DNA from 3 places in the Variovorax sp. H27-G14 genome. Region 2 is predicted to be linked to each of the others. Evidence: predicted binding sites of a transcription regulator. Region 2 holds the regulator's gene; each other region holds the start of a gene.

Region 1 (7,560 bases), on a different contig from region 2:
CAGCGAATCGACGAACCCGTCCGCATCCACGCCGCGCACCGACTCGCCGTGGTTGTAGCCATAGCTCACCAGCACCACCGGGCAACCCGCCGCGCGCGCGGCCCGCGCGTCGTTGCTCGAGTCACCGATCATCAGCGTGCGCGCGGGCACGGTGCCCAGCGCCTCGCAGGTCTTCAAAAGCGGCAACGGGTCGGGCTTCTTGCGCTCGAAGGCGTCGCCACCGAACACCAGCTCGAAGAAACCATCGAGCCCCTTGGCCGCCAGCAGCGGCCTGGCGAACGCGCCCGGCTTGTTGGTCAGGCAGGCTAGCCGCACGCCACGCGCGCGCAGCGCCTGCAGCCCCTCGACCACGCCGGCATACACCGCCGAATGCTGCCCGTTGATGGCCAGATAGTGGTGCTGGTAACGCGCCCAGGCGGCGTCGTACAGCGCGCGCGCCTTCGCTTGCGCGCCATCGGGGTCGGTGGGCGCCAGCACATGCAGCAGTGCCGAATGAATCAGGTGCTCCGAGCCCTTGCCCACCATCCGCTCGACGGCGGCCGGCGCCACGGGCGGCAGCGACAGGTCGCGCAACATGCGGTTCAGGGCCTCGGCAAAGTCGCCGAGCGTGTCGACCATGGTGCCGTCGAGGTCGACGATGGCGGCGTCGAAGCGGGCGAAATCGAAGCTGATGGAGTTCAAAACAAACAAATAGAGTTGAAAAATTGCTCGGCTCGAGCGCTGTCGAAAGCAAACATGACTTTGCACGAAGCATCCGCACCGCACCGCACCGCACCGCGCCGCACCGCGCCGCAGCCTGTGCTTGCCTTAGCCTTTTACTGCCAAACGCACCACCCGCCCGATCGTCAAGCCCTGCACAAGAATCGAAAAGACCACCACGCAATAGGTCAGCGCAAGGATGGTCTCGCGCTCCGCGCCAATGGGCAGCGACAGCGCCAGAGCCACTGAAATTCCGCCGCGCAGGCCGCCCCAGGCAAGCACACGGGACGAGCCTTGCGGCAACCGGAAAAAGCCGTTGCCTACGCCCACTGGAAGGCCGACGGTGAGCCACCGTGCGAAGAGGGTCACCGCGATCGCCACCGCACCGGCCACCAGCAAAGGCAGCGTGAACGCAATCAGCAGAACCTCCAGGCCGATCAGCACGAACAAAACGGCATTCAGAATCTCGTCGACCAGCTCCCAGAACATGTCGATGTAGCGGCGCGTGTGGTCCGACATGGCAAGGGCACGCCCGCCGTTTCCGATCATCAGTCCGCAGACCACCATCGCCAGCGGCCCCGACACATGCAGATGGCTGGCCAGCGCATAGCCGCCCATCACGGCCGCGAGGGTGAGCAGCACCTCGACCTGGTATTGGTCGATGCTCCTCAACAGCCGAAAGGTCAAGTAGCCCAGCACCAGACCAAAAGCAATGCCGCCACCCGCTTCGCGCAGCAGCAGCCCGCCGGCCACCGCCATCGTGGGTGTCGTTCCGCTGGCAAGCACGCCCAGCAACAGAGCGAATATCACCACGCCCACGCCGTCGTTGAAAAGAGACTCGCCTGCAATCACGAGCTCGAGCGTCTTGGGCGCACCGGCGGACTTGAGAATGCCCATCACCGCGATCGGGTCGGTCGGCGAAATCAATGCCCCGAACAGCAGGCAATACAGCAGCGGCAACTTGACCTCGACGAGCGGGAGCGCCAGCCACATGCCCACTCCCACGACGACCGTCGAAAGCAGGGTTCCGGCCAGCGCCAGCGCGGCAACCTGCCACCGGTACTGCCGCAACGCGCGCAGGTCGACATGCAGAGCACCGGCAAACAGCAGGAATGACAGCATGCCCTGCATGAGCACGTCCGAAAAATCGATCGACCGCAGGAAAGACTCCTCGTACTGGCGCAGGCCGTGGTCCAGGCCCAGCGCGTCAAGCGCAACCATGAACAGCGAGATGGCCAGCGCAATGGCCATCACGCCGATGGTGGTGGGAAGGCGCACGAACCGGTGGTTCAGGTAGGCAAGCAGCGCGGTAACGACGAGACAAATTGCGGCGATGTCGAGCATGGCGTGTCTTTCCGGCGTGCTACAGCCCGCGTGCGCCTATGGCCCCCAGCGCGCCGTGGGCCATGGTGCGCAGCAGCGTTTCGTGGCGACGGCCGACATCGGCCAGATCCGAGGCGTTGCGAATTTCGCGTTGCGCGTCCGACCAGACAAGGTCAGCGTGGTTCAGCAGCACTGACTGCCGGTCCTTGTCGTTCTCGCATGCCATCACTGCCGTCAGGACGTCGAGCAGCCGGACCATCACCGCCGTGCTCCCCGCGGCGTTCTGCCGGATCATGTGGAACATGACATCGGCCAGGCTGCGGTAGGTCACGTTCGGCACCACCAGTGCGACCGCTTCCTGGCGCATCGTCACGCCACCGGGGAGATGGCTGCCGGCAAGATCACACAGTGCGGCGCCCAGGCGATCGAGCACGCTCATCGCAGTGTGCGGGTCGTTGATGCCTGGCGAAAGCGCCCGCACAGCCACCTCCACCAGTTGCCGCACAGCATGCTCGGCATCACCTTCGCTGCCGCGTGTCGCACCCAGCGCGGTCGCGTTGCGAATGGCCTGCTCGGCGTCGGGAACCTGAACCGACATCAAGGCAACAGGTGCGCCGGGAAATATGTAGTCACCCCGGCGGGCAAGCAGGAGCACCGCCGTGCCGTGCCTGGCAGCCCAGTCGGCCAGGCCTTTTTCGTCGAGCTGCTGCAGGTAGCCGCGCCGGGCATCCACGATGGTCGTCGCGTTGGCCCAGAACGTCGCGGGCGGAGGTGCTGGTTGCGGCTTGTCCGTCACCACGGCGTTCATTGCGTTGCGGATGTCGTCGCTCACCAGTTCGATGACGGTGTCGACGTTGATCCGATTGGCCATGTGGCCCACGAAGTAGACCAGCGTCGCCACGCAGGCGAAGGCCAACAGAACGCCTACCGTCAGCGCAAGGTGCGGGGTAAAAGAACCCTCCTCCTGCGTTCTGACGCTGCGAAGCACCATCAGAGCGTAGGAGAAGGTGCCGAGAAAGGCACCGAGCGTGACCTGAACGCCGCGGTCGCGAGTGAAATTGCGCAGCAGGCGTGGCCCCATCTGGCCGGCTGCGAGCGACAGCGCGGCGATGGTGATGGAGAACACCGTGCCGGCGACGCCGATCGTCGACGAGGCGATCGCACCGAGCAGGGTGCGTGCGCCCGTTCCGCCGCCGTTGTACAGCCAGTGGCTGTCGGTCAACCAGGCAGGCAAGCGGCCGCTTTGGTCCATGCCCAACAACGCGAGGGCCAGCAAGACACCGCCAAGCACCATGGCGCCGGGAACGAGCCAAAAAGTTTCGGCGAGTTGGTTGGTGAGTTTGCGCAGCCTGGCGATCATGGGTGTGGGGTCAAGGGGGCGGAGCTGCCGACGAAGTTTATTCGAGTCCATTTATCGCAAACCGGCCGAAAACAGCGCCGGAAACTTTTTCAGGGCTTTCAGACACCTACAGGCCGTACCTGTCCCGCACGCTGCGTGCCGGACACCCCTTCACCGCCTTGCCATGCAAGGCCATCCACGAGGAATACTCCATGCGTCTGACGACAAAGGGCGGCTTCGCCCTGACGGCCATGATCGATGTCGCGCTGCGCGAGAGGGACGGCCCCGTGCCATTGGCGTCGATCAGCCGGCGACAGCACATTGCCCGCTCCTCGCTCGAGCTGCTGTTCAGCAAACTGCGCCAGCATGCGCTGATCAAGGCCACCCGCGGCCCCGGCGGCGGCTACACGCTGACGCGCCGGGCATCGGAAATTACCGTTGCGGACATCCTGGCGTCGGTCGACGGCCAGGCCACCACAGACACCGAGACTGACACCGCCACCGGTGCTCCCCTCGACAAAGCAGGCCCCGCCGACGTCGGCTGCTATTCGACCGAGGCCCTGTGGGCTTCGGCCAAGCACCATGTGATGGAGTTTTTGGGCTCCGTCACGCTGCAGAGCCTGGTCGACGACCAGCTGGCCAAGGGCCTGCGCGTGGACGACGAACCGGTGCGCAAGAAGGCGCCCCCACCGCGCCACGAACCCAGCCTGCGCCATGTGAACGCACCGAACTCGGTGTTCGCCTGGAACGGCGTGTTCGCCAAGCGCTGAACATTCGCACGGCCTGAACGCCAGCATCACCCGCAGCGCCAACCCCGCGCATCAGACCGCCACGCTGTGGCTGCACCTCCGGGCTGCACCTCCGGGCTGCACTTACGCGCTGAACTTCCGGGCTCCACTTCCGCTTTGAACGCCTGCCTCAGCGCAGCGTCGCATGCGGATGCAGCGGGTGCGCCAGCGTGCCCGCGATGAGGCGCAGCGCCTGGTCGCACTGCTCGCGCGACATCGGCCCGCCCAGGCAGATGCGCACCGCGTCGGGCGGGTCGCCGTCGGTGGAAAACGCGGCGCTGGCCACCACGCCCACGTTCTGCGTGCGCAGGTAAGAAGCAAACTCCACCGGGCTCCAGCCCGGCGTGAGCGGCAGCCATGCATGGAACCCCTCGGGGTGCGCCTGCAGGCCGCTGTCGCCCAGGTAGCGCAGGGCCAGCACCTGACGCGCCACCGACTCCGCGCGCACCGCCTGCAGCATGGCCTCGGTGGTGCCGTCTTCCACCCACAGCGTGGTCAGCGCGTTGGTGATCGGCGAGGCCATTACCGTGGTCGCGCGCATGGCGCCGGCCAGGCGCTGCGACTGCACCACGGTGGGTGAACACACGTAGGCACTGCGCAGCCCGGCGCCGAAGCACTTGGAGAAACCGCTCACGTAGTAGGTGAGCGCCGGCGCCAGAGTGGCCAGCGAGGCCGGCGTCTGGCGCGGCAGCATGCCGTAGGCGTCGTCTTCGATGATCGGCACCGCGTAGCGCAGCGCCACGTCGGCCAGCGCCTCGCGCCGCGCGCGCGACACGGTGGCCGCCGTCGGGTTCAGCAGCGTCGGGTTGCAGTACAGCGCCTTGGGCTTGAGCGTTTTGCAGGCGTGCTCGAAGGCATCGGCAATGGGGCCGTCGTCGTCCATCTGCAGGGCATGCAGCTGCACGCCCAGTTGCGCCGCAATGGCCTTCACGCCCGGGTAGGTGAGCGACTCCACGCACACCAGCTCGCCAGGGCGCGCCAGTTGCGAGAACAGCGCGGTCAGCACCGCATGAATGCCGGGGCACACCAGGATGCGGTCCACGCTCGCATGGGGCACGAAGGGTCGCAACCACTGCATGGCCACCTCGCGGTCGTGCGCGGTGCCGCCAAAGTCCTGGTAGCGCAGCAGGTCGTGAAAGTCGAGCTGCGCGAAGGCGCGGCTGGCGCTGTCGTGCAGCCGGCCCATCAGGTGCGGGTCGTCGGGCTCGGGCGGCATGTTCATCGTCATCTCGGCGCCGCTGCCGCCGCGCAGCCGAAGGCTGGGGCTGCCCGATCGAATGAAGGTGCCGGTGCCCGCGCGCGAATCGATCAGCCCGCGCTTGCGCGCCTCCGCATAGCCGCGCGCCACGGTCGTGTAGTTCAGCTCCAGCTCGCTCGCCAGATCGCGCAGCGTGGGCAGGCGGTCGCGCACGCCCAGCCGGCCCGTCTTGATGTCGTCGGCGATCAAGTCGGCCAGCAGCAGATAGGCCGGCTTGGCGGTGGTGCGCAGTTGCCTGCGCCAGTGGGCGGTGAGGGTGGTCATGCGGGCGGCTCCTGCCAAGTTGATTGCATTCATTGATTGCATGCGGCCACCGATCAACACGCAGGAATCGCGCCTGTACAAGGGCTCCCCCTCAGGCAGCCAATGCTTCTTTCAGGTGCGATCAACCCCATTGATCGGGTGCATTGATCGCACGCCGCATGCGTCTTACCGGTGCAACGCAGCCACTGCTGGCGGCCCGTGCAACCGCGTTTTCGGGTGCCGAAAAAATTTTCATCGCCATGCAGGCCGCACCGCCACGCATTGATCGCGAGTTGATCGCACGCCCGCCGCCAACCGCTGGCACATCGCCTGCAAAGAGAAAGGCACGCAAGACCTGCGTACCCACCACCCCAACCGGAGTACCCCATGCCCAAAGTCACCCGCCCCCGCAACGAAAAAGGCGAGTTCCTTGTCGACTACGAAGAGAAGGTGTTCGAAGACGTCAAGGCCGAGCCCGGCGAGAAGGCGCTCGTCACCTTCCACACCGTGGCCTTCGAAGGCTCCATCGGCTTCGTCAACCTGCTGCAGGCCACGCGCCTGCGCCGCAAGGGCTACGAAACCTCGGTGCTGCTGTACGGTCCCGGCGTGACGCTGGGCGTGCAGCGCGGCTTTCCCACGCTGGGCGACGAGGCCTTTCCGGGCCACCAGAACTTCAACAAGCAGATCACCAAGTTCATGGAAGAAGGCGGCAAGGTGTATGCGTGCCGCTTCGCGCTGCAGGCCTTGTACGGCCACGGCGAAGGCGCGCTCATCGAAGGCATCAAGCCCATCAACCCGCTCGACGTGCTGGACATCGTGCTGCTGCACAAGAAGGCCGGCGCGGTCATTCTGGACACCTGGACGCTGTAAGGCGGCACGAGCGATGGCTTCCAAACCCCGCACCGTGCGTGCCGCCGCGGTTCAGATCGCGCCCGACTTCGAGCGCCCCGACGGCACGCTCGAGCGGGTGTGCGGCGCCATCGACGAGGCCGCTGCCAAGGGCGCGCAGATCGTGGTCTTTCCCGAGACCTTCGTGCCCTACTACCCCTACTTCAGCTTTGTGCTGCCGCCGGTGCTGCAGGGCGCGCCGCACCTGCAGCTGGTGGAGCGCGCGGTGGTGGTGCCCGGCCCCGTCACGCAGGCAGTGGCCGAGCGCGCGCGGGCCCGCAACATGGTGGTGGTGCTGGGCGTGAACGAGCGCGACCACGGCAGCCTGTACAACACGCAACTGGTGTTCGACGCCGACGGCACCCTGGCGCTCAAGCGCCGCAAGATCACGCCCACGTACCACGAGCGCATGGTCTGGGGCATGGGCGACGGCGCGGGGCTGAAGGTGGTCGACACCGTCGTGGGCCGCGTGGGCGCGCTGGCCTGCTGGGAGCACTACAACCCGCTCGCGCGCTATGCGCTGATGGCGCAGCACGAAGAGATCCACTGCGCGCAATTCCCCGGCTCGCTGGTCGGCCCGATCTTCGCGGAGCAGATGGAGGTGACCATCCGCCACCACGCGCTGGAGTCGGGCTGCTTCGTGATCAACGCGACCGGCTGGCTCACCGACGAGCAGATCCGCTCGGTCACGCCCGACGCGCAATTGCAGAAGGCACTGCGCGGCGGCTGCCACACGGCCATCGTCTCGCCCGAGGGCAAGCACCTGGCGCCGCCGCTCACCGAGGGCGAAGGCATGGTCATCGCCGACCTGGACATGGCGCTCATCGCCAAGCGCAAGCGAATGATGGATTCGGTCGGCCACTACGCACGGCCCGAGCTGCTGTCGCTCGCCATCAACGACCGGCCGGCGCAGACCACCGTGCCGATGCACCTCACGCAGCACCTCACGCAACCCCAAGCCCAAGCCCAAGCCCAAGCCCAAGCCCACATTCCAGGGAGCACCGACCATGACCACCACAACA
Region 2 (7,560 bases):
TGTGGCGCGCCGGCCACCGGCCGCCCACGCTGCCGCCAAGCATGTCGCGCCTGCAGCTGGCGAGCTACCGCATCAGCCACACGCTGATGTACTTGCTGTTCTTCGCGGTGCCGCTCTCGGGCTGGGCCTACAGCTCTGCCATGGGCATGCCGGTGGCGTGGTTCGGCGTGCTGGTGCTGCCCGACTTCATGCCGCTCGACCGCGTCTTCGCCGAGGCCGCCCTGCAGCCGCTGCACAAGTACAGCGCCTTTCTGTTGGGCGGCGTCACGCTGCTGCACGTGGCGGCGGTGTGCAAGCACCACTGGATCGACCGCGACGGTCTTATGCAACGCATGTGGCCCGGGCCACGCAAGGAAACTGCTCGATGACGCACCCCTTTTCCCGCCTGTGGCCCTGCGCGGCGCTGGCCCTTGCCGCGGCCCTGCCCGCGCATGCCGAGCCCCCTGTGGCCAGGCTGGTGGCCGACAGGAGCCAGATCGTTTTCGTCACCAAGCAGATGGGTGTGCCGGTGGAAGGCAGCTTCAAGAAGTTCGACGCCCAGGTGGCCTTCGACCCGAAGAAGCCCGAAGGCGGCACCGTGGCCCTGCAGATCGACACGGCCAGCGCGGGCTTCGGCATTCCCATGAGCGACGCCGAGCTGCCCAAGGCGCCGTGGTTCGACGCTGGGCATTTCGCGCAGGCGAGCTTTCAGTCGAGCGCCATCAAGGCGCTGGGCGACGGCAAGTTCGAGATGGCGGGCAAGCTGACCATCAAGGGCGTGGCCAAGGCCGTGACGGTGCCGGTCAGCATTGCGGCGGCCGGCGGCAAGGAGGCGGTGGCCACCGGAAGCTTTACGATCCAGCGGCTCGACTACAAGGTGGGCGACGGCGAGTGGACCGACACCTCGATGGTCGGCAACGACGTGCAGGTGCGCTTCAAGTTCACGCTCACGGGCTTCGGGCCGCTGTGAGCGGCCCCCGCTGCCTTGCTTTGCCCCGCCTTGCTCGCCCCGCCTCCAACCTTTTGCCACCATGCCTTCTTCACTCCACGCCCTGAACCCGCTCCTCTTTGCCGCGGTGCTGTCGGCCGCGGCCCTTGCCGGCGCCCCCGCCATGGCGCAGGACTACACGGCGCCGCCCGTGGCCGTCAAACCCGCGGGTGGGCCGGTGAAGAACGCCAGCTACGTGGTCGACCCCACCCACACCTTCGTGATGTACGAGATGGGCCACTACGGCACCACCACCAACCGCGGTCGCTTCAGCACCAAGGACGGCACGGTGAAGATCGACGGCACCGGCAGCAGCGGCGCGGTCGACATCACGATGGACATCAGCTCCATCAACACGGGCGTCGACCTGCTCAACCGTCATGTGCAGAGCAAGGACTTCTTCAACGTGGCGGAGTTTCCGACCGGCCGCTTCGTGGCCGATCGCATCGATTTCAGCGGCGACAAGGTGGCCGACGTGCCCGGCACGCTCACCCTGATGGGCCAGACCCGGCCGGTGACGCTGAAGGCCGTGCGCTTCAACTGCTACCTGAGCCCGCTCATCAACCGCCAGGTCTGCGGCGGCGACTTCGAGACCACGGTGGAGCGCAGCGATTGGGGAATTACCTGGGGCCTGAACTTCGGCTTCGAGAACAAGGTGAAGCTGCTGGTGCAGGTCGAGGCCGTGAACATCCAGCCTTAGATGCCCGAGCCCACGCGCTTGCGTTCGGCGTCGTCCTTGGACATCTTCAGCCAGTTGCGGGTGGCGAGAAAGGCACGCGGCAGGTTCAGCAGCACCAGCATCCAGGCACCGGTGGCGACCGTCATGAGGGCGCCGAACAGCAGCTGCTCGGCCAGCGGGGCGTCGCTCCAGTAGAAGAAACTCAGCAAAAACGCCAGCACCACGGCCCAGACGGCCAGAAGAATGAGGTTTTTCATTTTTTGCATGGTAGTTACTCCGGTGCAGAAAATGTAAACCAAAAGTTACTTGAGTACTACTTAAAGTTTACTTTTTAAGCGCCGATGAACGTGCATTAGTGCACGCTGTTCGGGCATTCGTTACCAAAAACAAGCGCTCAGACAAGCTCCGAGACAAACGCCAACCAGCGTTCCATCCAATGAACACCACCCTTTCCCTGCTCGGCATCGCCGGCGCCATGGCGCTGGGCGCAATGAGCCCCGGCCCCAGTTTCGTGATGGTCGCCCGCACGGCGGTGGCGTCCCGCAGCGACGGGCTGGCCGCCGCGCTGGGCATGGGCGCCGGTGGTCTGGTGTTCGCCATTGCGGCGCTGGCCGGGCTGCAGGCGGCGTTCCTGGCGGTGCCGGGGCTCTACCTCGCCATCAAGGGTTTCGGCGGCGCCTACCTGGTGTACCTGGGGGTGCGAATCTGGCAGGGGGCGCGACAGCCGCTGGCGCTGGGAGCGGGCCAGGAAGGGCTGGGTACCTCGCCCGCCGCGCAGGGTAGTCAGCGGCGCGCCTTGCGCACCTTTCTGTTCGGCCTGGCCACCCAGGTCAGCAACCCGAAGACGGCGGTGGTCTACGCCAGCATCTTCGCGGCCTTTCTGCCGCACGACGTGCCGCTCGCGCTGGCGCTGGCCGTGCCGGCGGTGATCTTCTGCATCGAGACCGGCTGGTACACCGTGGTGGCGCTGGCCCTGTCCTCGGCGGCGCCGCGCTCGGCCTACCTGCGCTACAAGGCCTGGATCGACCGCGCCGCCGGCGGCGTGATGGGGCTATTGGGCCTGCGGCTGGTTGGGTCGGCCCTGCGCGGGGGCAACTGAGCGACGTCGCTGTCGGTTCTTGCCTTTGCCGGAACGGCTACAGCAGGCTCTCCGGCGTCAACGGCGCCAGAATTTCCAGCATCGTGCGGTCCCAGAACCCCGAGTCGGGCTCCTCGGTCAGCACGGTGAGCTGGCCGGCGTCCTCGCTGGTCCACTCGATGCGCGAATCGTTGCTGCCCGGCGCAAAGCGCAGCCTGTAGGCGCCCTGCTGCTTGAGCACGTCGAGCAGCTTGAGCATCTGCTGCGCCATTTCGGGGCTGTGAATGATCAGCCCGATTTCGGTGTTGGCCGACTCCGAGCGCGGATCGAAATTCATCGACCCCACGAACAGCGTGCGCCGGTCGATCACGGCCGACTTGGCATGCAGCCGCCCCACCGACGTGCCGAACAGGCCCAGCCGCACGCTGCGCCGGGTGCGGCTGGAGCTCAGCTCGTACAGGTCGGCGCCCAGCTTGAGCATGTCGGGGCGGTAGCGGCGGTAGGCGGTGTGCACCAGCGGCTCGTCGGTGGCGGCCAGCGAATTGGTGACCACGCTGATCTTGACGTCGCGCCGGCGAATCTCGCGCATCACCTCCAGCCCGGTGGCACCCGGAATCAGGTAGGGCGAGACGATGGTCACCTCGGAGCGCGCGCGGCGCATCTGCTCGACCACGTTGTAGCGCACGCTGTCCACGTCCAGCAGCGGCACGCCGCCATAGGACGCCGTCTTGCCGATCACGCGCTCAGGCGCATCGGCGTAGGCCTCGGCCAGGGTCCAGATCAGGTTGAGCTTGCCGCTTGCCAGGTCGTCGGCCATCGGGCTGTAGCCCAGCAGGTCGTTGGGCGCGGGCGGCGGCGGGGGCGGCGTGGTGTCGGGTGCCGTGGCGGCCTCGAAGCGGCGCTGCAATTCGTCGCGCGGCACGTCGGTGGCCACCACCGAGCCGATGGGGCGCACATAGACGCTGTTCCAGTACTGGTCGAACAGGCTGCCCAGCCGCGGAATCAGCGCGCCGGTCACGAAGGTGTCGAGGTCGAGAAAGTTCTCGCCCGCCGTGCGCCGGAAATACTGGTTGCCGATGTTGCGCCCGCCTGCCACCGCCATCGCGCCGTCGGCAATGAACAGCTTGTTGTGCATGCGGCGGTTCACGCGGCTGAAGTCGAACAGCGACGCGGTGAAGCGCTTCAGGATGCTGCCGCGCCCCGCCGGGAACGGGTTGAACAGGCGCAGCTCCACGTTGGGGGTGGCGGCAAAGGCCAGCAGCAGATCGTCCTCGCCCGAGGTGTAGAGGTCGTCCATCAGCAGGCGCACCCGCACGCCGCGCAGGGCGGCGTCGCGCAGGGTGCGCAGCAGGTAGCGGCCGGTCTCGTCGTTCTCGATCTGGTAGTACTGCACGTCGAGCGTGCGCTGGGCGCGGCGGGCCAGCTGGATGCGGGTGTCGAAAGCAAAGTCGCCGCCGGGCATCAGGCGAAAGCCGCTCAGGTCGGGGTCGGGCTGGGCGGCCAGCGCGATGCGGCCCAGCGCGGTGTCGCCCGATACGGCCATGGCCTTGACGGCGGGGCGCGGTGCCTCGTCGGGCAAGGTGGCGCAGCCGGCAAACAGCAGAACGGCCACCAAGGCGAGCAACGCCGACAACCAGCGGGGCCATTCCACCGGTGGCGGGAAACACCGCGGAACCGGCTCTGCCGGGCCGCAGGTGTTGGCCCCTGCAAGGGAGTTGGCGAAGCGACACGAAGTGCGCATGGCCTGGGGGTGTGCCTGGTTAGAGCGCTTTGCGCAGATTGGCTGGTGCAATGCGCAGTGCTTCGCGGTACTTGGCCACGGTGCGGCGCGCGCATTCGATGCCCTGCTCCTTCAGCATCTCGGAGATCTGGCTGTCCGACAGCGGCTTCTTGATGCTTTCAGAACTGACGAACTGCTTGATGAGCGCGCGCACCGCGGTGCTCGACGCATTGCCGCCGGTCTCGGTGCCCAGCGCCGAGCCGAAGAAGTACTTCAGCTCGACCGTGCCGAACGGCGTGGACATGTACTTGGCTGTGGTCACGCGCGAGATGGTCGACTCGTGCAGGCCCAGCTCGTCGGCAATCTCGCGCAGCACCAGGGGGCGCATGGCAAGTTCGCCGTGCACGAAGTAGCTCTTCTGCCGCTCCACGATGGCGTTGCTCACGCGCAGGATGGTGTCGAAGCGCTGCTGAATGTTCTTGATGAACCAGCGCGCCTCCTGCAGCCGCTGCGACAGCGCCTGGCTGCCTTCGCCCTTGTGCGCCTTCAGCGCGCCGGCGTAGATGTCGTGCACGCGCAGGCGCGGCATGACCTCCGGATTCAGCATGACGCGGAACTTGATGTTGGTGCCGCGGCCGGTCTTGGTGACGATCACGTCGGGGATGACGATGTTGCGCTCCACGTCCACGAAGCGCCGGCCCGGCTTGGGCTCCAGCCGCGCAATGATCTGCAGCGCCGAGCGCACCAGCTCCTCGTTGGTGCGGGTGAGCGTGGCCAGGCGCTTGAAGTCGCGCCGCGCCAGCAGCTCCATCGGTTGCTTGCACACGGCCAGGGCGGTCTTGCGCACCAGTGCGCACTGCTCGGTCTCGCTCTCGCTGGCCAGGGCGCGCAGCTGGATGCCCAGGCATTCGCCCAGGTCGCGCGCCCCCACGCCCACCGGCTCCAGGCTCTGCAGCAGGCCCAGCGCCACCTGAAAGTGGTGCACCAGGTCGTCGAACTGGTCGTTGTCGTCGCCGGCCAGGCCGGAGGCCAGCGCGGGCAGCGAGTCTTCGAGGTAGCCGTCGTCGTTGAGCGATTCGATCAGGAAGCGCAGCGCGGCGCTGTCGTTCTCGGTCAGCCGCAGGCTCAGCGCCTGGCGGTGCAAAAACGACTGCAACGACTCCTGGCTGCGCGCGAGCTCGGTGGCGTCGGCGCGTTCGTCGTCACCCAGGTTGTTCTGGCGCGCGGGGGCGTCGCTGCCCCATTCGCTGTCGTCGGGCGCGGCCATGTCGACGGTGCCGTCGCCTTCCCAGTCGGGCTCGCGCTCGGTGATTTCAGCGGCCGGGCCGTCGGACTCCGTGCTGGCGGTGCTGGTTTCACTCGACGTGGTGCTGGTGCTGGCGGAGGGGGGCGTGAAGTCGCTTTCGCCTCCTTCACCGCCACTGCCGCCGTCGCCGTCACCGCTGCCTCCTGCGTCGTCGCGCGGCACCGGCGCGTCGGCAGCATCAAGGCCGAACTCCTCGCGCGCCGCTTCTTCCGCGGTGCGCTCCAGGAACGGGTTCTCGTCCAGCATCTGCTCCACCTCCTGGCTCAGTTCGAGCGTGGAGAGCTGCAGCAGCCGAATCGACTGCTGGAGCTGGGGCGTCAATGCCAGATGTTGAGAGACGCGAAGGGACAGCCCTTGCTTCATTGAGAACCCGACCCTCCGTTACATGCGGAAGTGTTCGCCCAAGTACACCCGGCGTACTTCGGCGTTGTCGACGATCTCCGAGGGTGTGCCTTGTGCCAGCACATGTCCGTCGCTGATGATGAACGCGTGGTCGCAGATGCCCAGCGTCTCACGCACGTTGTGGTCGGTAATGAGCACGCCGATGCCACGTTCCTTCAGGAAACTGATGATCCGCTGGATCTCGATCACCGCTATCGGGTCGATGCCGGCAAAGGGCTCGTCCAGCAGGATGAAGCGCGGCTGGGTTGCCAGCGCGCGCGCAATCTCCACGCGGCGGCGCTCGCCGCCCGACAGCGCCAGCGCCGGCGAATCGCGCAGGTGATCGACCCGCAGGTCGGCCAGCAGCTCGGTCAAGCGCTCTTCGATGTGCTGCTTGGACAGCGGCGCCATCTTGCCGTTGCCGTCGGGCTCGCTTTGCAGCTCGAGCACGGCGCGCACGTTTTCCTCGACCGTGAGCTTGCGAAAGATCGAGGCTTCCTGCGGCAGGTAGCTCAGGCCCATGCGGGCACGGCGGTGGATCGGCATGTGGGCGATCGGCTCGCCGTCGATGGTGATGTCGCCCGCATCGGCGCGCACCAGCCCCACGATCATGTAGAACGACGTGGTCTTGCCCGCGCCATTCGGCCCGAGCAGCCCGACGACTTCGCCCTTTTGCACGTCCAGCGAGACGTCTTTCACTACCGTGCGGCTGCCGTAGCTCTTCTTCAGGCCGCGTGCGACCAGGCGGCTGCCCGGCGTGCCATTGGCGTCGTGCGTTCCAGCGGTTTCGATCACTTGCGGGTTTCTCCCTCGTCACTGAGCGTGGTGCTCTGGCGCAGGCCCTTGCCGGGCGCCGGAGTGGGTGCCGTCGGCGGCGCCTTGGTGCCGGCCGGGGCCGCTGCACCCGCGGCACCGGGCGCGGTCGCGGCCTTGGGGGTCAGGATGGTCTTCACGCGACCGCCCGGGGCGGACGCGTTGACGGCGGTGTTCGACGGCACGGTGGAACCGTTGACCGTGTAGGTGTCGTTGCTCTGGTCGTAGACGATCAGCGCGCCCTGGCTCTCGTCGTTGGGCGTGGCGCCCAGCAGGCGGCGCATGACGGCGTTGCGGATGAACTTGACGTTGTCGGCGCGGCTGTCGTACTCGATGACTTCAGACTCGCCCTCGATCCACTCGTCGGGCGCGTTGCGCTTCTGCTTGTAGTACGCGCGCTTGCCGGGCGCCGCCGTGACCACGCCGTACTGGTAGCCCTCGGCATCCTGGCGCACGTCCATGCGCGCGCCGCGAATGATGATGGTGCCCTTGGTGACCAGCACGTTGCCGGTGAACACGCTGGTCTGTTTGAGGTCGTCGTAACGCATGGCGTCCGACTCGATGTTCATCGGCTTGGTGCGGTCGGCGGTTTCGGCCAGCGCGCCAGAGGCGAGGC
Region 3 (7,560 bases), on a different contig from region 2:
GCGGCAACTTTCAGATCGACTCGCTGACGCTGGGCCAGCGCAGCAGGTAGGGCCCACCCCCACCCCCGAGGCCTCGCGCGCCTGCGTCGCGGGGCCGGTGGGCTCGCGCTACTCGATGCCGAGTTCCTGAATCTTGCGGGTGATGGTGTTGCGACCGATGCCCAGCTTTTGCGCCGCCTCGATGCGGCGCCCCCGGGTATTGGTCAGCGCCGTGAGGATGAGGCGCGACTCGAACCGGCGCGAGAGCACGTCCCACACGTCGGTACGGCCCGCCGCCAGCAGCGCCTGGGCTTCGATCTCCAGGCCGCCCTCCCAGCTGCTGACGCCGGTTGCCGCCACCTCGGCGGCGTGATCTGTAGACGCCGCCGGCGCATGTGCGGTGTCGCGCTCCGCGCCCGCCATGGGCGCAGCCAGTGCCGTGGCCGCAGGGGCAACGTGCGAAGCCGCGGCTTCCTGGGCATGCGCATGGGCATGGGCCTGCGCAGGCTCCACACTTGCCACGGCCATCACTTCAGGCGGCAGGTCTTTCGACTCGATGAGCTGGGCCGGCGCCATCACCGTGAGCCAGTGGCAGATGTTCTCGAGCTGGCGCACGTTGCCCGGAAAGCCGAAGGCCGCCAGCTTGGCCAGCGCCGGATCGGAAATGCGCTTGGGCTCCACGCCCAGCTGCCGTGCGCTCACCTGCAGGAAGTGGCGCGTGAGCGCGGGCACGTCCTCGCCGCGTTCGCGCAGCGCCGGCAGGCGCAGGCGGATCACGTTGAGGCGGTGGAACAAGTCTTCGCGGAAGCCGCCGATCTTGACGCGCTGCTCCAAGTCCTGGTGGGTCGCCGCAATGACGCGCACATTGGCCTTGACCGAGTTGTGCCCGCCCACACGGTAGAAATGGCCGTCGCTCAGCACGCGCAGCAGGCGCGTCTGCAGGTCGAAGGGCATGTCGCCGATTTCGTCGAGAAACAGCGTGCCGCCCTCGGCCTGTTCGAAGCGGCCGCGGCGCATGGTCTGCGCGCCGGTGAAGGCACCGCGCTCATGGCCGAAGAGTTCGCTTTCCAGCAGGTCCTTGGGGATGGCGGCGGTGTTGATGGCCACGAAGGGGCCGTTGGTGCGCGGCGAGTGCTTGTGCAGCGCGCGCGCCACCAGCTCTTTGCCCGAGCCCGATTCACCGGTGATGAGCACCGTGACGTTGCTTTGCGAGAGCCGCCCGATGGCGCGGAACACGTCCTGCATCGCGGGTGCCTGGCCGAGCATTTCGGGCGCGGCAACCATGCGCTCTTCAGCGACTTCCTCGCGCTGGCTTTCGTCGACGGCGCGGCGAATGAGCTCGACCGCGCGCGGCAGGTCAAAGGGCTTGGGCAGGTATTCGAAGGCGCCGCCCTGGAAGGCCGATACGGCGCTGTCGAGGTCGGAGAACGCCGTCATGATGATGACGGGCAGGCCGGGGTACTTGGCCTTGACCTTGTCGAGAAGGTCGAGCCCGGAGCCGCCGGGCATGCGGATGTCACTTACCAGGACTTGCGGTCCTTGCTGTTCGTCGTCGGCGGCTTGCTCGAGTGCCGCGAGCACTTCGCGCGTGTTCGTGAAGCTGCGTGTCGGGAGGTCCTCACGCAGCAGCGCCTTCTCGAGCACAAAGCGAATCGATTGGTCGTCATCAACTATCCAGATCGGCTTCATGCATCTCCTCTGTTGCCGGGGCTGCGCTATGGCAGCGGTATCAATATCTTGAAATCGGTTCGGCCCGGGACGCTGTCGCACTCGATCACACCGTGATGCTGCTGCACAAAGGTTTGTGCGAGCGTCAGTCCCAGCCCGGTTCCGCCTTCCCTGCCCGAGACGAGCGGATAGAAGATGCGGTCCTTGATCGTGTCCGGCACACCCGGTCCATTGTCGATTACATGCAATTCCAGTGCCAGTCGATACCACTGCTTGTTGAAGATCACCTGGCGGGCCACGCGCGTCTTGAAAACGATCTGCGCGTCGCCGGCCGCGCGGCGCTCCGAGAGGGCCTGCGCCGCGTTGTGCGCAATGTTGAGCGTGGCCTGAATGAGCTGCTCGCGGTCACCGCGAAACTCGGGAATGGACACATCGAAGTCGCGCTCGATGTGCAGGTCGCGCGGAAACTCCGCCAGGATGACCGAGCGCACACGCTCGCACACCTCGTGGATGTTCACGTCGCCCACCACGTGCGGACGCCGGTGCGGCGCCAGCAGCCGGTCGACCAGCGTCTGCAGCCGGTCGGCCTCATGAATGATGACCTGGGTGTATTCGATGAGGTCGCGCGACTCGACCTCCATCTGCAGCAACTGCGCCGCGCCACGAATGCCGCCCAGCGGGTTCTTGATTTCGTGGGCAAGGTTGCGAATGAGCTCCTTGTTGGCCTGCGCCTGGTCGATGAGGCGCTCTTCACGGTCCTGGCGCACCTGGTTCTCGAGCGGCGACATCTCGATGATGAGTTCGCCCTTCTTGTCGCCGTGCGCCAGCGTCACCTGCACCGGCATCAGCTCGTGGTTCACGCGGCGCAGAAAGGCCTCGTAGCGCAGCGTGGCAAAGTCGTTGCTGGCGGCGCCGTCGATGGCGGTGCGCAGCACCTGCGGCTCATGGAAACATGCGCCGAACTGCGAGCCCTCCAGGGTGCGTCGCGAGGTGCCCAGTGCGTCTTCGAGGCCTGCGTTGGCAAACAGCACGGAGCCGTTGCTGTTGACCACCGCAATCAGCGTGGACAGCAGGTCGAAGGACTGGAAGCGCGGATTGGCGCCGTTCGCCTTCTTCCCGAACACCATGTTATTGCGGCTGCTTCACGGGCAGTCGGCCAATCTCGCGGCGGATGCCGGCAATGTCGCTCTCGTTGCGCGCCAGCTCGGCCTTCATTTCGGCCACGCGGTCCAGGTACTTCTGGTAGTTCTTGGCCTCGCTGCCCTGCTTCTCGGGCTCCCCGTTGTTGTAGTCCTTCTGCAGTTCGGCCTGGCGGGACTCTGCCTTTCTGAGCTCCGACTCGAGCACCGAGCGGGCCTCGCCGTCGCGGGCGCGCTGGTCGACACCCTCGACGCGCGGGCTGCCGGCTGGCGCACGTGCAGCCGAGGAGCCCGATGACGCAGAGCCGCCGCCCGACGCCTTCGTGCCCTGCACGACGGTGACGTTGCCGCCTTCCAGGACCTTGCAACCCTTTTGCTGGGCCACGGTCGCGTTGTTGGTGTATTCGTTGCCGCAACGCCAGACGCGTTCTTGCGCCAGTGCGGGGAGCGCGATCAATGAACCGGCCAGGAAAATGAGGGGAGCAGTCTTCATGTGTATCGGTTGGAGGGCGCGAGAAAGGCGCATTTTCATGCAATTCGACGCCCGGAGTGACCAGATGTTCCGCAGCAAGACAAAAGGACGGCCGAGGCCGTCCTTTTGTCTTACTTCCCTCGGCGGACCGAGGGAAAAGGCTGCTTGCCGACGAGCGATTACAGCGAGTAGTACATGTCGAACTCGACCGGGTGCGTCGCCATGCGGAAGCGCGTGACTTCCTGCATCTTCAGCTCGATGTACGCATCGATGTACGAGTCGGTGAACACGCCACCCTTGGTGAGGAACGCACGGTCCTTGTCGAGGTATTCCAGAGCCTGGTCGAGGCTGTGGCACACGGTCGGGATCAGCGCGTCTTCTTCCGGCGGCAGGTGGTACAGGTCCTTGCTGGCGGCTTCGCCCGGATGGATCTTGTTTTCCACGCCGTCCAGGCCGGCCATCAGCAGCGCGGCAAAGCCCAGGTACGGGTTCATCAGCGGATCGGGGAAGCGCGCTTCCACGCGGCGGCCCTTCGGGTTGGCGACGAACGGAATGCGGATCGAGGCCGAACGGTTCTTGGCCGAGTAGGCCAGCTTCACCGGTGCTTCGAAGCCGGGCACCAGGCGCTTGTAGCTGTTGGTGCCGGGGTTCGTGATGGCGTTCAGGGCACGTGCGTGCTTGATGATGCCGCCGATGTAGTGCAGAGCGAAGTCGCTCAGGCCGGCGTAGCCGTCGCCTGCGAACAGGTTCTTGCCGTCCTTCCAGACCGACTGGTGCACGTGCATGCCGGAACCGTTGTCACCAACGATGGGCTTGGGCATGAAGGTGGCGGTCTTGCCGTAGGCGTGGGCCACGTTGTGGATCACGTACTTTTGCAGCTGAACCCAGTCGGCGCGCTGAACCAGCGTGCTGAACTTGGTGCCGAGTTCCATCTGGCCGGCGTTGGCCACTTCATGGTGATGCACTTCGACCGGGATGCCGAGCGATTCGAGCACCAGGCACATTTCCGAGCGCATGTCCTGGAAGCTGTCGACCGGGGGAACCGGAAAGTAGCCGCCCTTGACTGCCGGACGATGGCCGGTGTTGCCGTGTTCGTATTCCTTGTCGGTGTTCCACGAGGCTTCTTCGGAGTCGATCTTCACGAAGCAGCCCGACATGTCGTTCTTCCAGCGAACGCCGTCGAACACGAAGAATTCGGGTTCCGGCCCGAAGAAAGCCGTGTCGCCCAGGCCCGAGGCCTTCATGTAGGCTTCCGCGCGCTTGGCGAGCGAGCGCGGGTCGCGCTCGTAGGCCTTGCCGTCAGCCGGGTCGATCACGTCGCACGTCAGGATCATCGTCGTCTCTTCGAAGAACGGATCGATGTTGGCGGTGTTCGGGTCGGGCATGAGCTGCATGTCCGAAGCTTCGATCCCCTTCCAGCCGGCGATGGACGAGCCGTCGAATGCGTGGCCCGAGGTGAATTTGTCTTCATCGAAATGCGACACCGGTACGGTCACGTGCTGCTCTTTGCCACGGGTGTCGGTGAATCGGAAGTCGACGAACTTGACCTCGTTTTCCTTGACGAGCTTGAGTACATCGGCGACGGTCTTTGCCATCAGTTTCTCCTGAGTTGGATGGTGGTTAGGAATACAGGGACGAGGGATGCAGTTTCTGTGCCATTGTCACCTCAGCCGATACGGCTTTGATGACCGCTGCAAACCCCAAATAAAGGCGGGAATTCACCAATTCGGTGCCGTATACATTAACGCACCAATTCGGGACCAAGCTTGGCATCAAAACCGTGCAGGCCCTCGATCAGTTGCGCATAGGCCGCGCCGAGCAGGCCGGGCTCACCCTTCACGCCCAGCTCTATATGACGCCCGTACTGGGGGTGATCGACGCTCGGCAGGCTGAACACCTTGACGCCGGCGTGCTGGTCCTCGATGGCCTGCATGAGCGGGGTGAGCGTGGCTTCCATGGCACCGAAAACGATCACCGACTTCTCGGCGACCGCGTTCAGCGTGAACAGATCGGCGTAGCGAGCGTCCAGCACCGATTCGACCATCGGCCACGCCATGACCGGGAAACCCGGCACGAAATGAACGTCGGCCACGCTGAAGCCGGGGATCTTGTTGTACGGGTTGTGGATGAGTGTGGCGCCCTGCGGGAACACGCCCATGTTGAGCCGGTGCACGTTGTCGGAGCGGTCGGGCTGGTAGGGCACGCCCTGCTCGCGCGCGGTGTCCTGCATGCGTTCGCGGATCAGCAGCTCGGCTTCGGGGTGCAGCGCAAGCGGCACGCCCAGCGCCTTGGCCGCGCACTGGCGGGTGTGGTCGTCGGGCGTGGCGCCGATGCCGCCGGTCGAGAAGACGATGTCGCCCGACGCAAAGGCGCGCGCAAGCGCGGCGGTGATGCGCGCGGGCTCGTCGCCCACGTACTCGGCCCAGCTGAGCTGCAGGCCGCGCGCGGCGAGCAGTTCGATGACCTTGGCCATGTGCTTGTCGGCGCGTTTGCCGGAAAGAATCTCGTCGCCGACGACGATGAGACCGAATGCGCGTGTCATGGTGAACCCCATTGAGAAAGAGCAGCCTTGTTGGCTTCGGCGACCTGGGCGGCTTCCAGGGCGGGCATGCCGCTGGCGGTTGACGCCGAGCTTGCCGCAGCCACCGCGCGCTGGGCCCGCAACTGCCCGAGCGCGTCAAGGCAATAGTGAGCGAACCAGAGCGCCGAAAAGGCGAAGACCAGTGTGTAGATCCAGATGGCGATCGGCACCAGCACGAAGAAAGCAGCGGCGAACAGCAGGCCCGACGCCCACACGATGCTCGGTGCCGCGCCCAGGTAGCCGCACAGCACGCCGATGCACAGCAGTGGCAGCCGGTGCGCGCGCAGCAGGGCAGCGCGCTCTTCGGGGCTGGCGTGTTCGGCGAGCGCGTCGAAGCTCATCACGCGGTACGTGAGCCAGCCCCAGATGAGCGGCGGAAGAATGAGCACCAGCGGCGGAATGAGCCACAGCGGCATCGACACCACCAGGGCCACCAGCGCAAGCACCGTCACGCCCAGCGAGCGCATCACGCTGCCAAAGAAAGAGGCGCCCTTCTTCTGCTCGAGCGAGGGAAAGCGCCGCTCGGCCACCAGCTTGGTGAGCGCCGGCGCCATGAAGCCGGCCACGATGAGCAGGCACACCACCACGATCAGCGGCGTGGCGGCCAGCACCACGATCAGGGGCGCCAGCATGCCGGTGACATCGCCCGAGAACAGCCGGCCGATCCAGGCCCAGAAGCTCGACAGCAGCGGCCAGGCGTCGAGTGCGCCGTGCGTCCAGGCCACAGCCGCTTCCCAGTAGAAATAGCCGAACACCGCTGCCAGCACCACCATCAAACCCAATGGCAACAACGACAGCACGATCACGCGCGGCAGCATGCAATAGGCGACCGCGCGCCAGAAGGAGTCGAGGAGCAGGCGCATGAGGCAGCGAGGATAACGCCTCGGGCGAGGCTTTCAGGGGCCGGAGCCCCTCAGCCGCGCCCGACCATTCGCTTCAGGCCGAGCCACTGCTGCACCCAGAAGCCGCGCCCGTAGTCGCGCACGTGGCCGTCGGCAGCGGGCTCGACCTGGTCGCGGATGCCCGTGGGGTCGTAGCGGTTCTCGAAGTTGGCGGTGCCGAACATCATGTCCCACCACGGCAGCAGCACGCCGAAGTTGTGGCCGCCCAGCGTGCTCTTGCCGTTCGACTCGTGGCCCAGGCCGATGCTGTGGTGCAGGCGATGAAAGCGCGGGCTGATCCACAGCCGCTCGCCCAGCCTGCCGAAGCTCAGCCGCAGGTTGGCGTGCTGCAGGCTCTCGCTGAGCTGCGTGAACGCCACGAAGGCAATGAACTGCCCCGGCGCCACCCCAATCAGCTGCGCCACGACCACGATGAGCGTGTCGTGCACGATGTCGTCGAGCAGGTGGTTGCGGTCGTCGCTCCACATGGTCATCTGGCGCTGCGAGTGGTGCAGCGAATGCAGCCCCCACCACCAGTTGAACTGGTGCTGGCCGCGGTGGATCCAGTAGCCCACAAAGTCGAGCACCACCAGGTAGATCGCAAACGCGAAGACCGGCACGTCGGTCACGCCCGGCCACACCTCGTCCAGGTGAAAGGTGCCCCACCCCGCCGTGCGCAGGCTGCCCATGGCGTCGTCGAAGAAGGGCTGCAGCGTGAAGAAGATGGCCAGGCGGAACAGGCCCAGCCGGTGGATCAGCGTGTACAGCACGTCGATGCGGATGGCCTGCCGATCGACCACCGGCTCCACCGCGCGCCAGCGCTGCAGCGGCCCGATGATC

What was found. Region 2 encodes sigma-54, which starts transcription at its own class of promoters, with help from an activator protein. Its sites were predicted from a motif close to TGGCANGNAANCTGCTTT; they were not measured.
Region 1: a site for sigma-54 is predicted at 5,970-5,987, ahead of VLK31_RS24345 (MSMEG_0572/Sll0783 family nitrogen starvation response protein). Genes of this name have one in related genera too.
Region 3: a site for sigma-54 is predicted at 4,899-4,916, ahead of glnA (type I glutamate--ammonia ligase). Genes of this name have one in related genera too.

Annotation. Positions count from the first base shown of each region.
Region 1 is NZ_JAYLVN010000012.1:111,939-119,498, forward strand. It holds gene gph (phosphoglycolate phosphatase) at 1-681, opposite strand, end outside; gene VLK31_RS24325 (cation:proton antiporter) at 808-2,043, opposite strand; gene VLK31_RS24330 (DUF2254 domain-containing protein) at 2,063-3,382, opposite strand; gene VLK31_RS24335 (Rrf2 family transcriptional regulator) at 3,574-4,131, shown strand; gene VLK31_RS24340 (PLP-dependent aminotransferase family protein) at 4,280-5,671, opposite strand; gene VLK31_RS24345 (MSMEG_0572/Sll0783 family nitrogen starvation response protein) at 6,038-6,520, shown strand; gene VLK31_RS24350 (Nit6803 family nitrilase) at 6,534-7,560, shown strand, end outside.
Region 2 is NZ_JAYLVN010000028.1:42,905-50,464, reverse strand. It holds gene VLK31_RS33680 (cytochrome b) at 1-368, shown strand, start outside; gene VLK31_RS33675 (YceI family protein) at 365-949, shown strand; gene VLK31_RS33670 (YceI family protein) at 1,032-1,667, shown strand; gene VLK31_RS33665 (hypothetical protein) at 1,664-1,912, opposite strand; gene VLK31_RS33660 (LysE family translocator) at 2,083-2,745, shown strand; gene VLK31_RS33655 (phospholipase D family protein) at 2,783-4,465, opposite strand; gene rpoN (RNA polymerase factor sigma-54) at 4,485-6,113, opposite strand; gene lptB (LPS export ABC transporter ATP-binding protein) at 6,132-6,926, opposite strand; gene lptA (lipopolysaccharide transport periplasmic protein LptA) at 6,923-7,560, opposite strand, start outside.
Region 3 is NZ_JAYLVN010000001.1:157,636-165,195, forward strand. It holds gene VLK31_RS00790 (hypothetical protein) at 1-50, shown strand, start outside; gene ntrC (nitrogen regulation protein NR(I)) at 109-1,668, opposite strand; gene glnL (nitrogen regulation protein NR(II)) at 1,695-2,774, opposite strand; gene VLK31_RS00805 (hypothetical protein) at 2,776-3,279, opposite strand; gene glnA (type I glutamate--ammonia ligase) at 3,438-4,853, opposite strand; gene VLK31_RS00815 (competence/damage-inducible protein A) at 5,000-5,800, opposite strand; gene VLK31_RS00820 (EI24 domain-containing protein) at 5,797-6,702, opposite strand; gene VLK31_RS00825 (sterol desaturase family protein) at 6,753-7,560, opposite strand, start outside.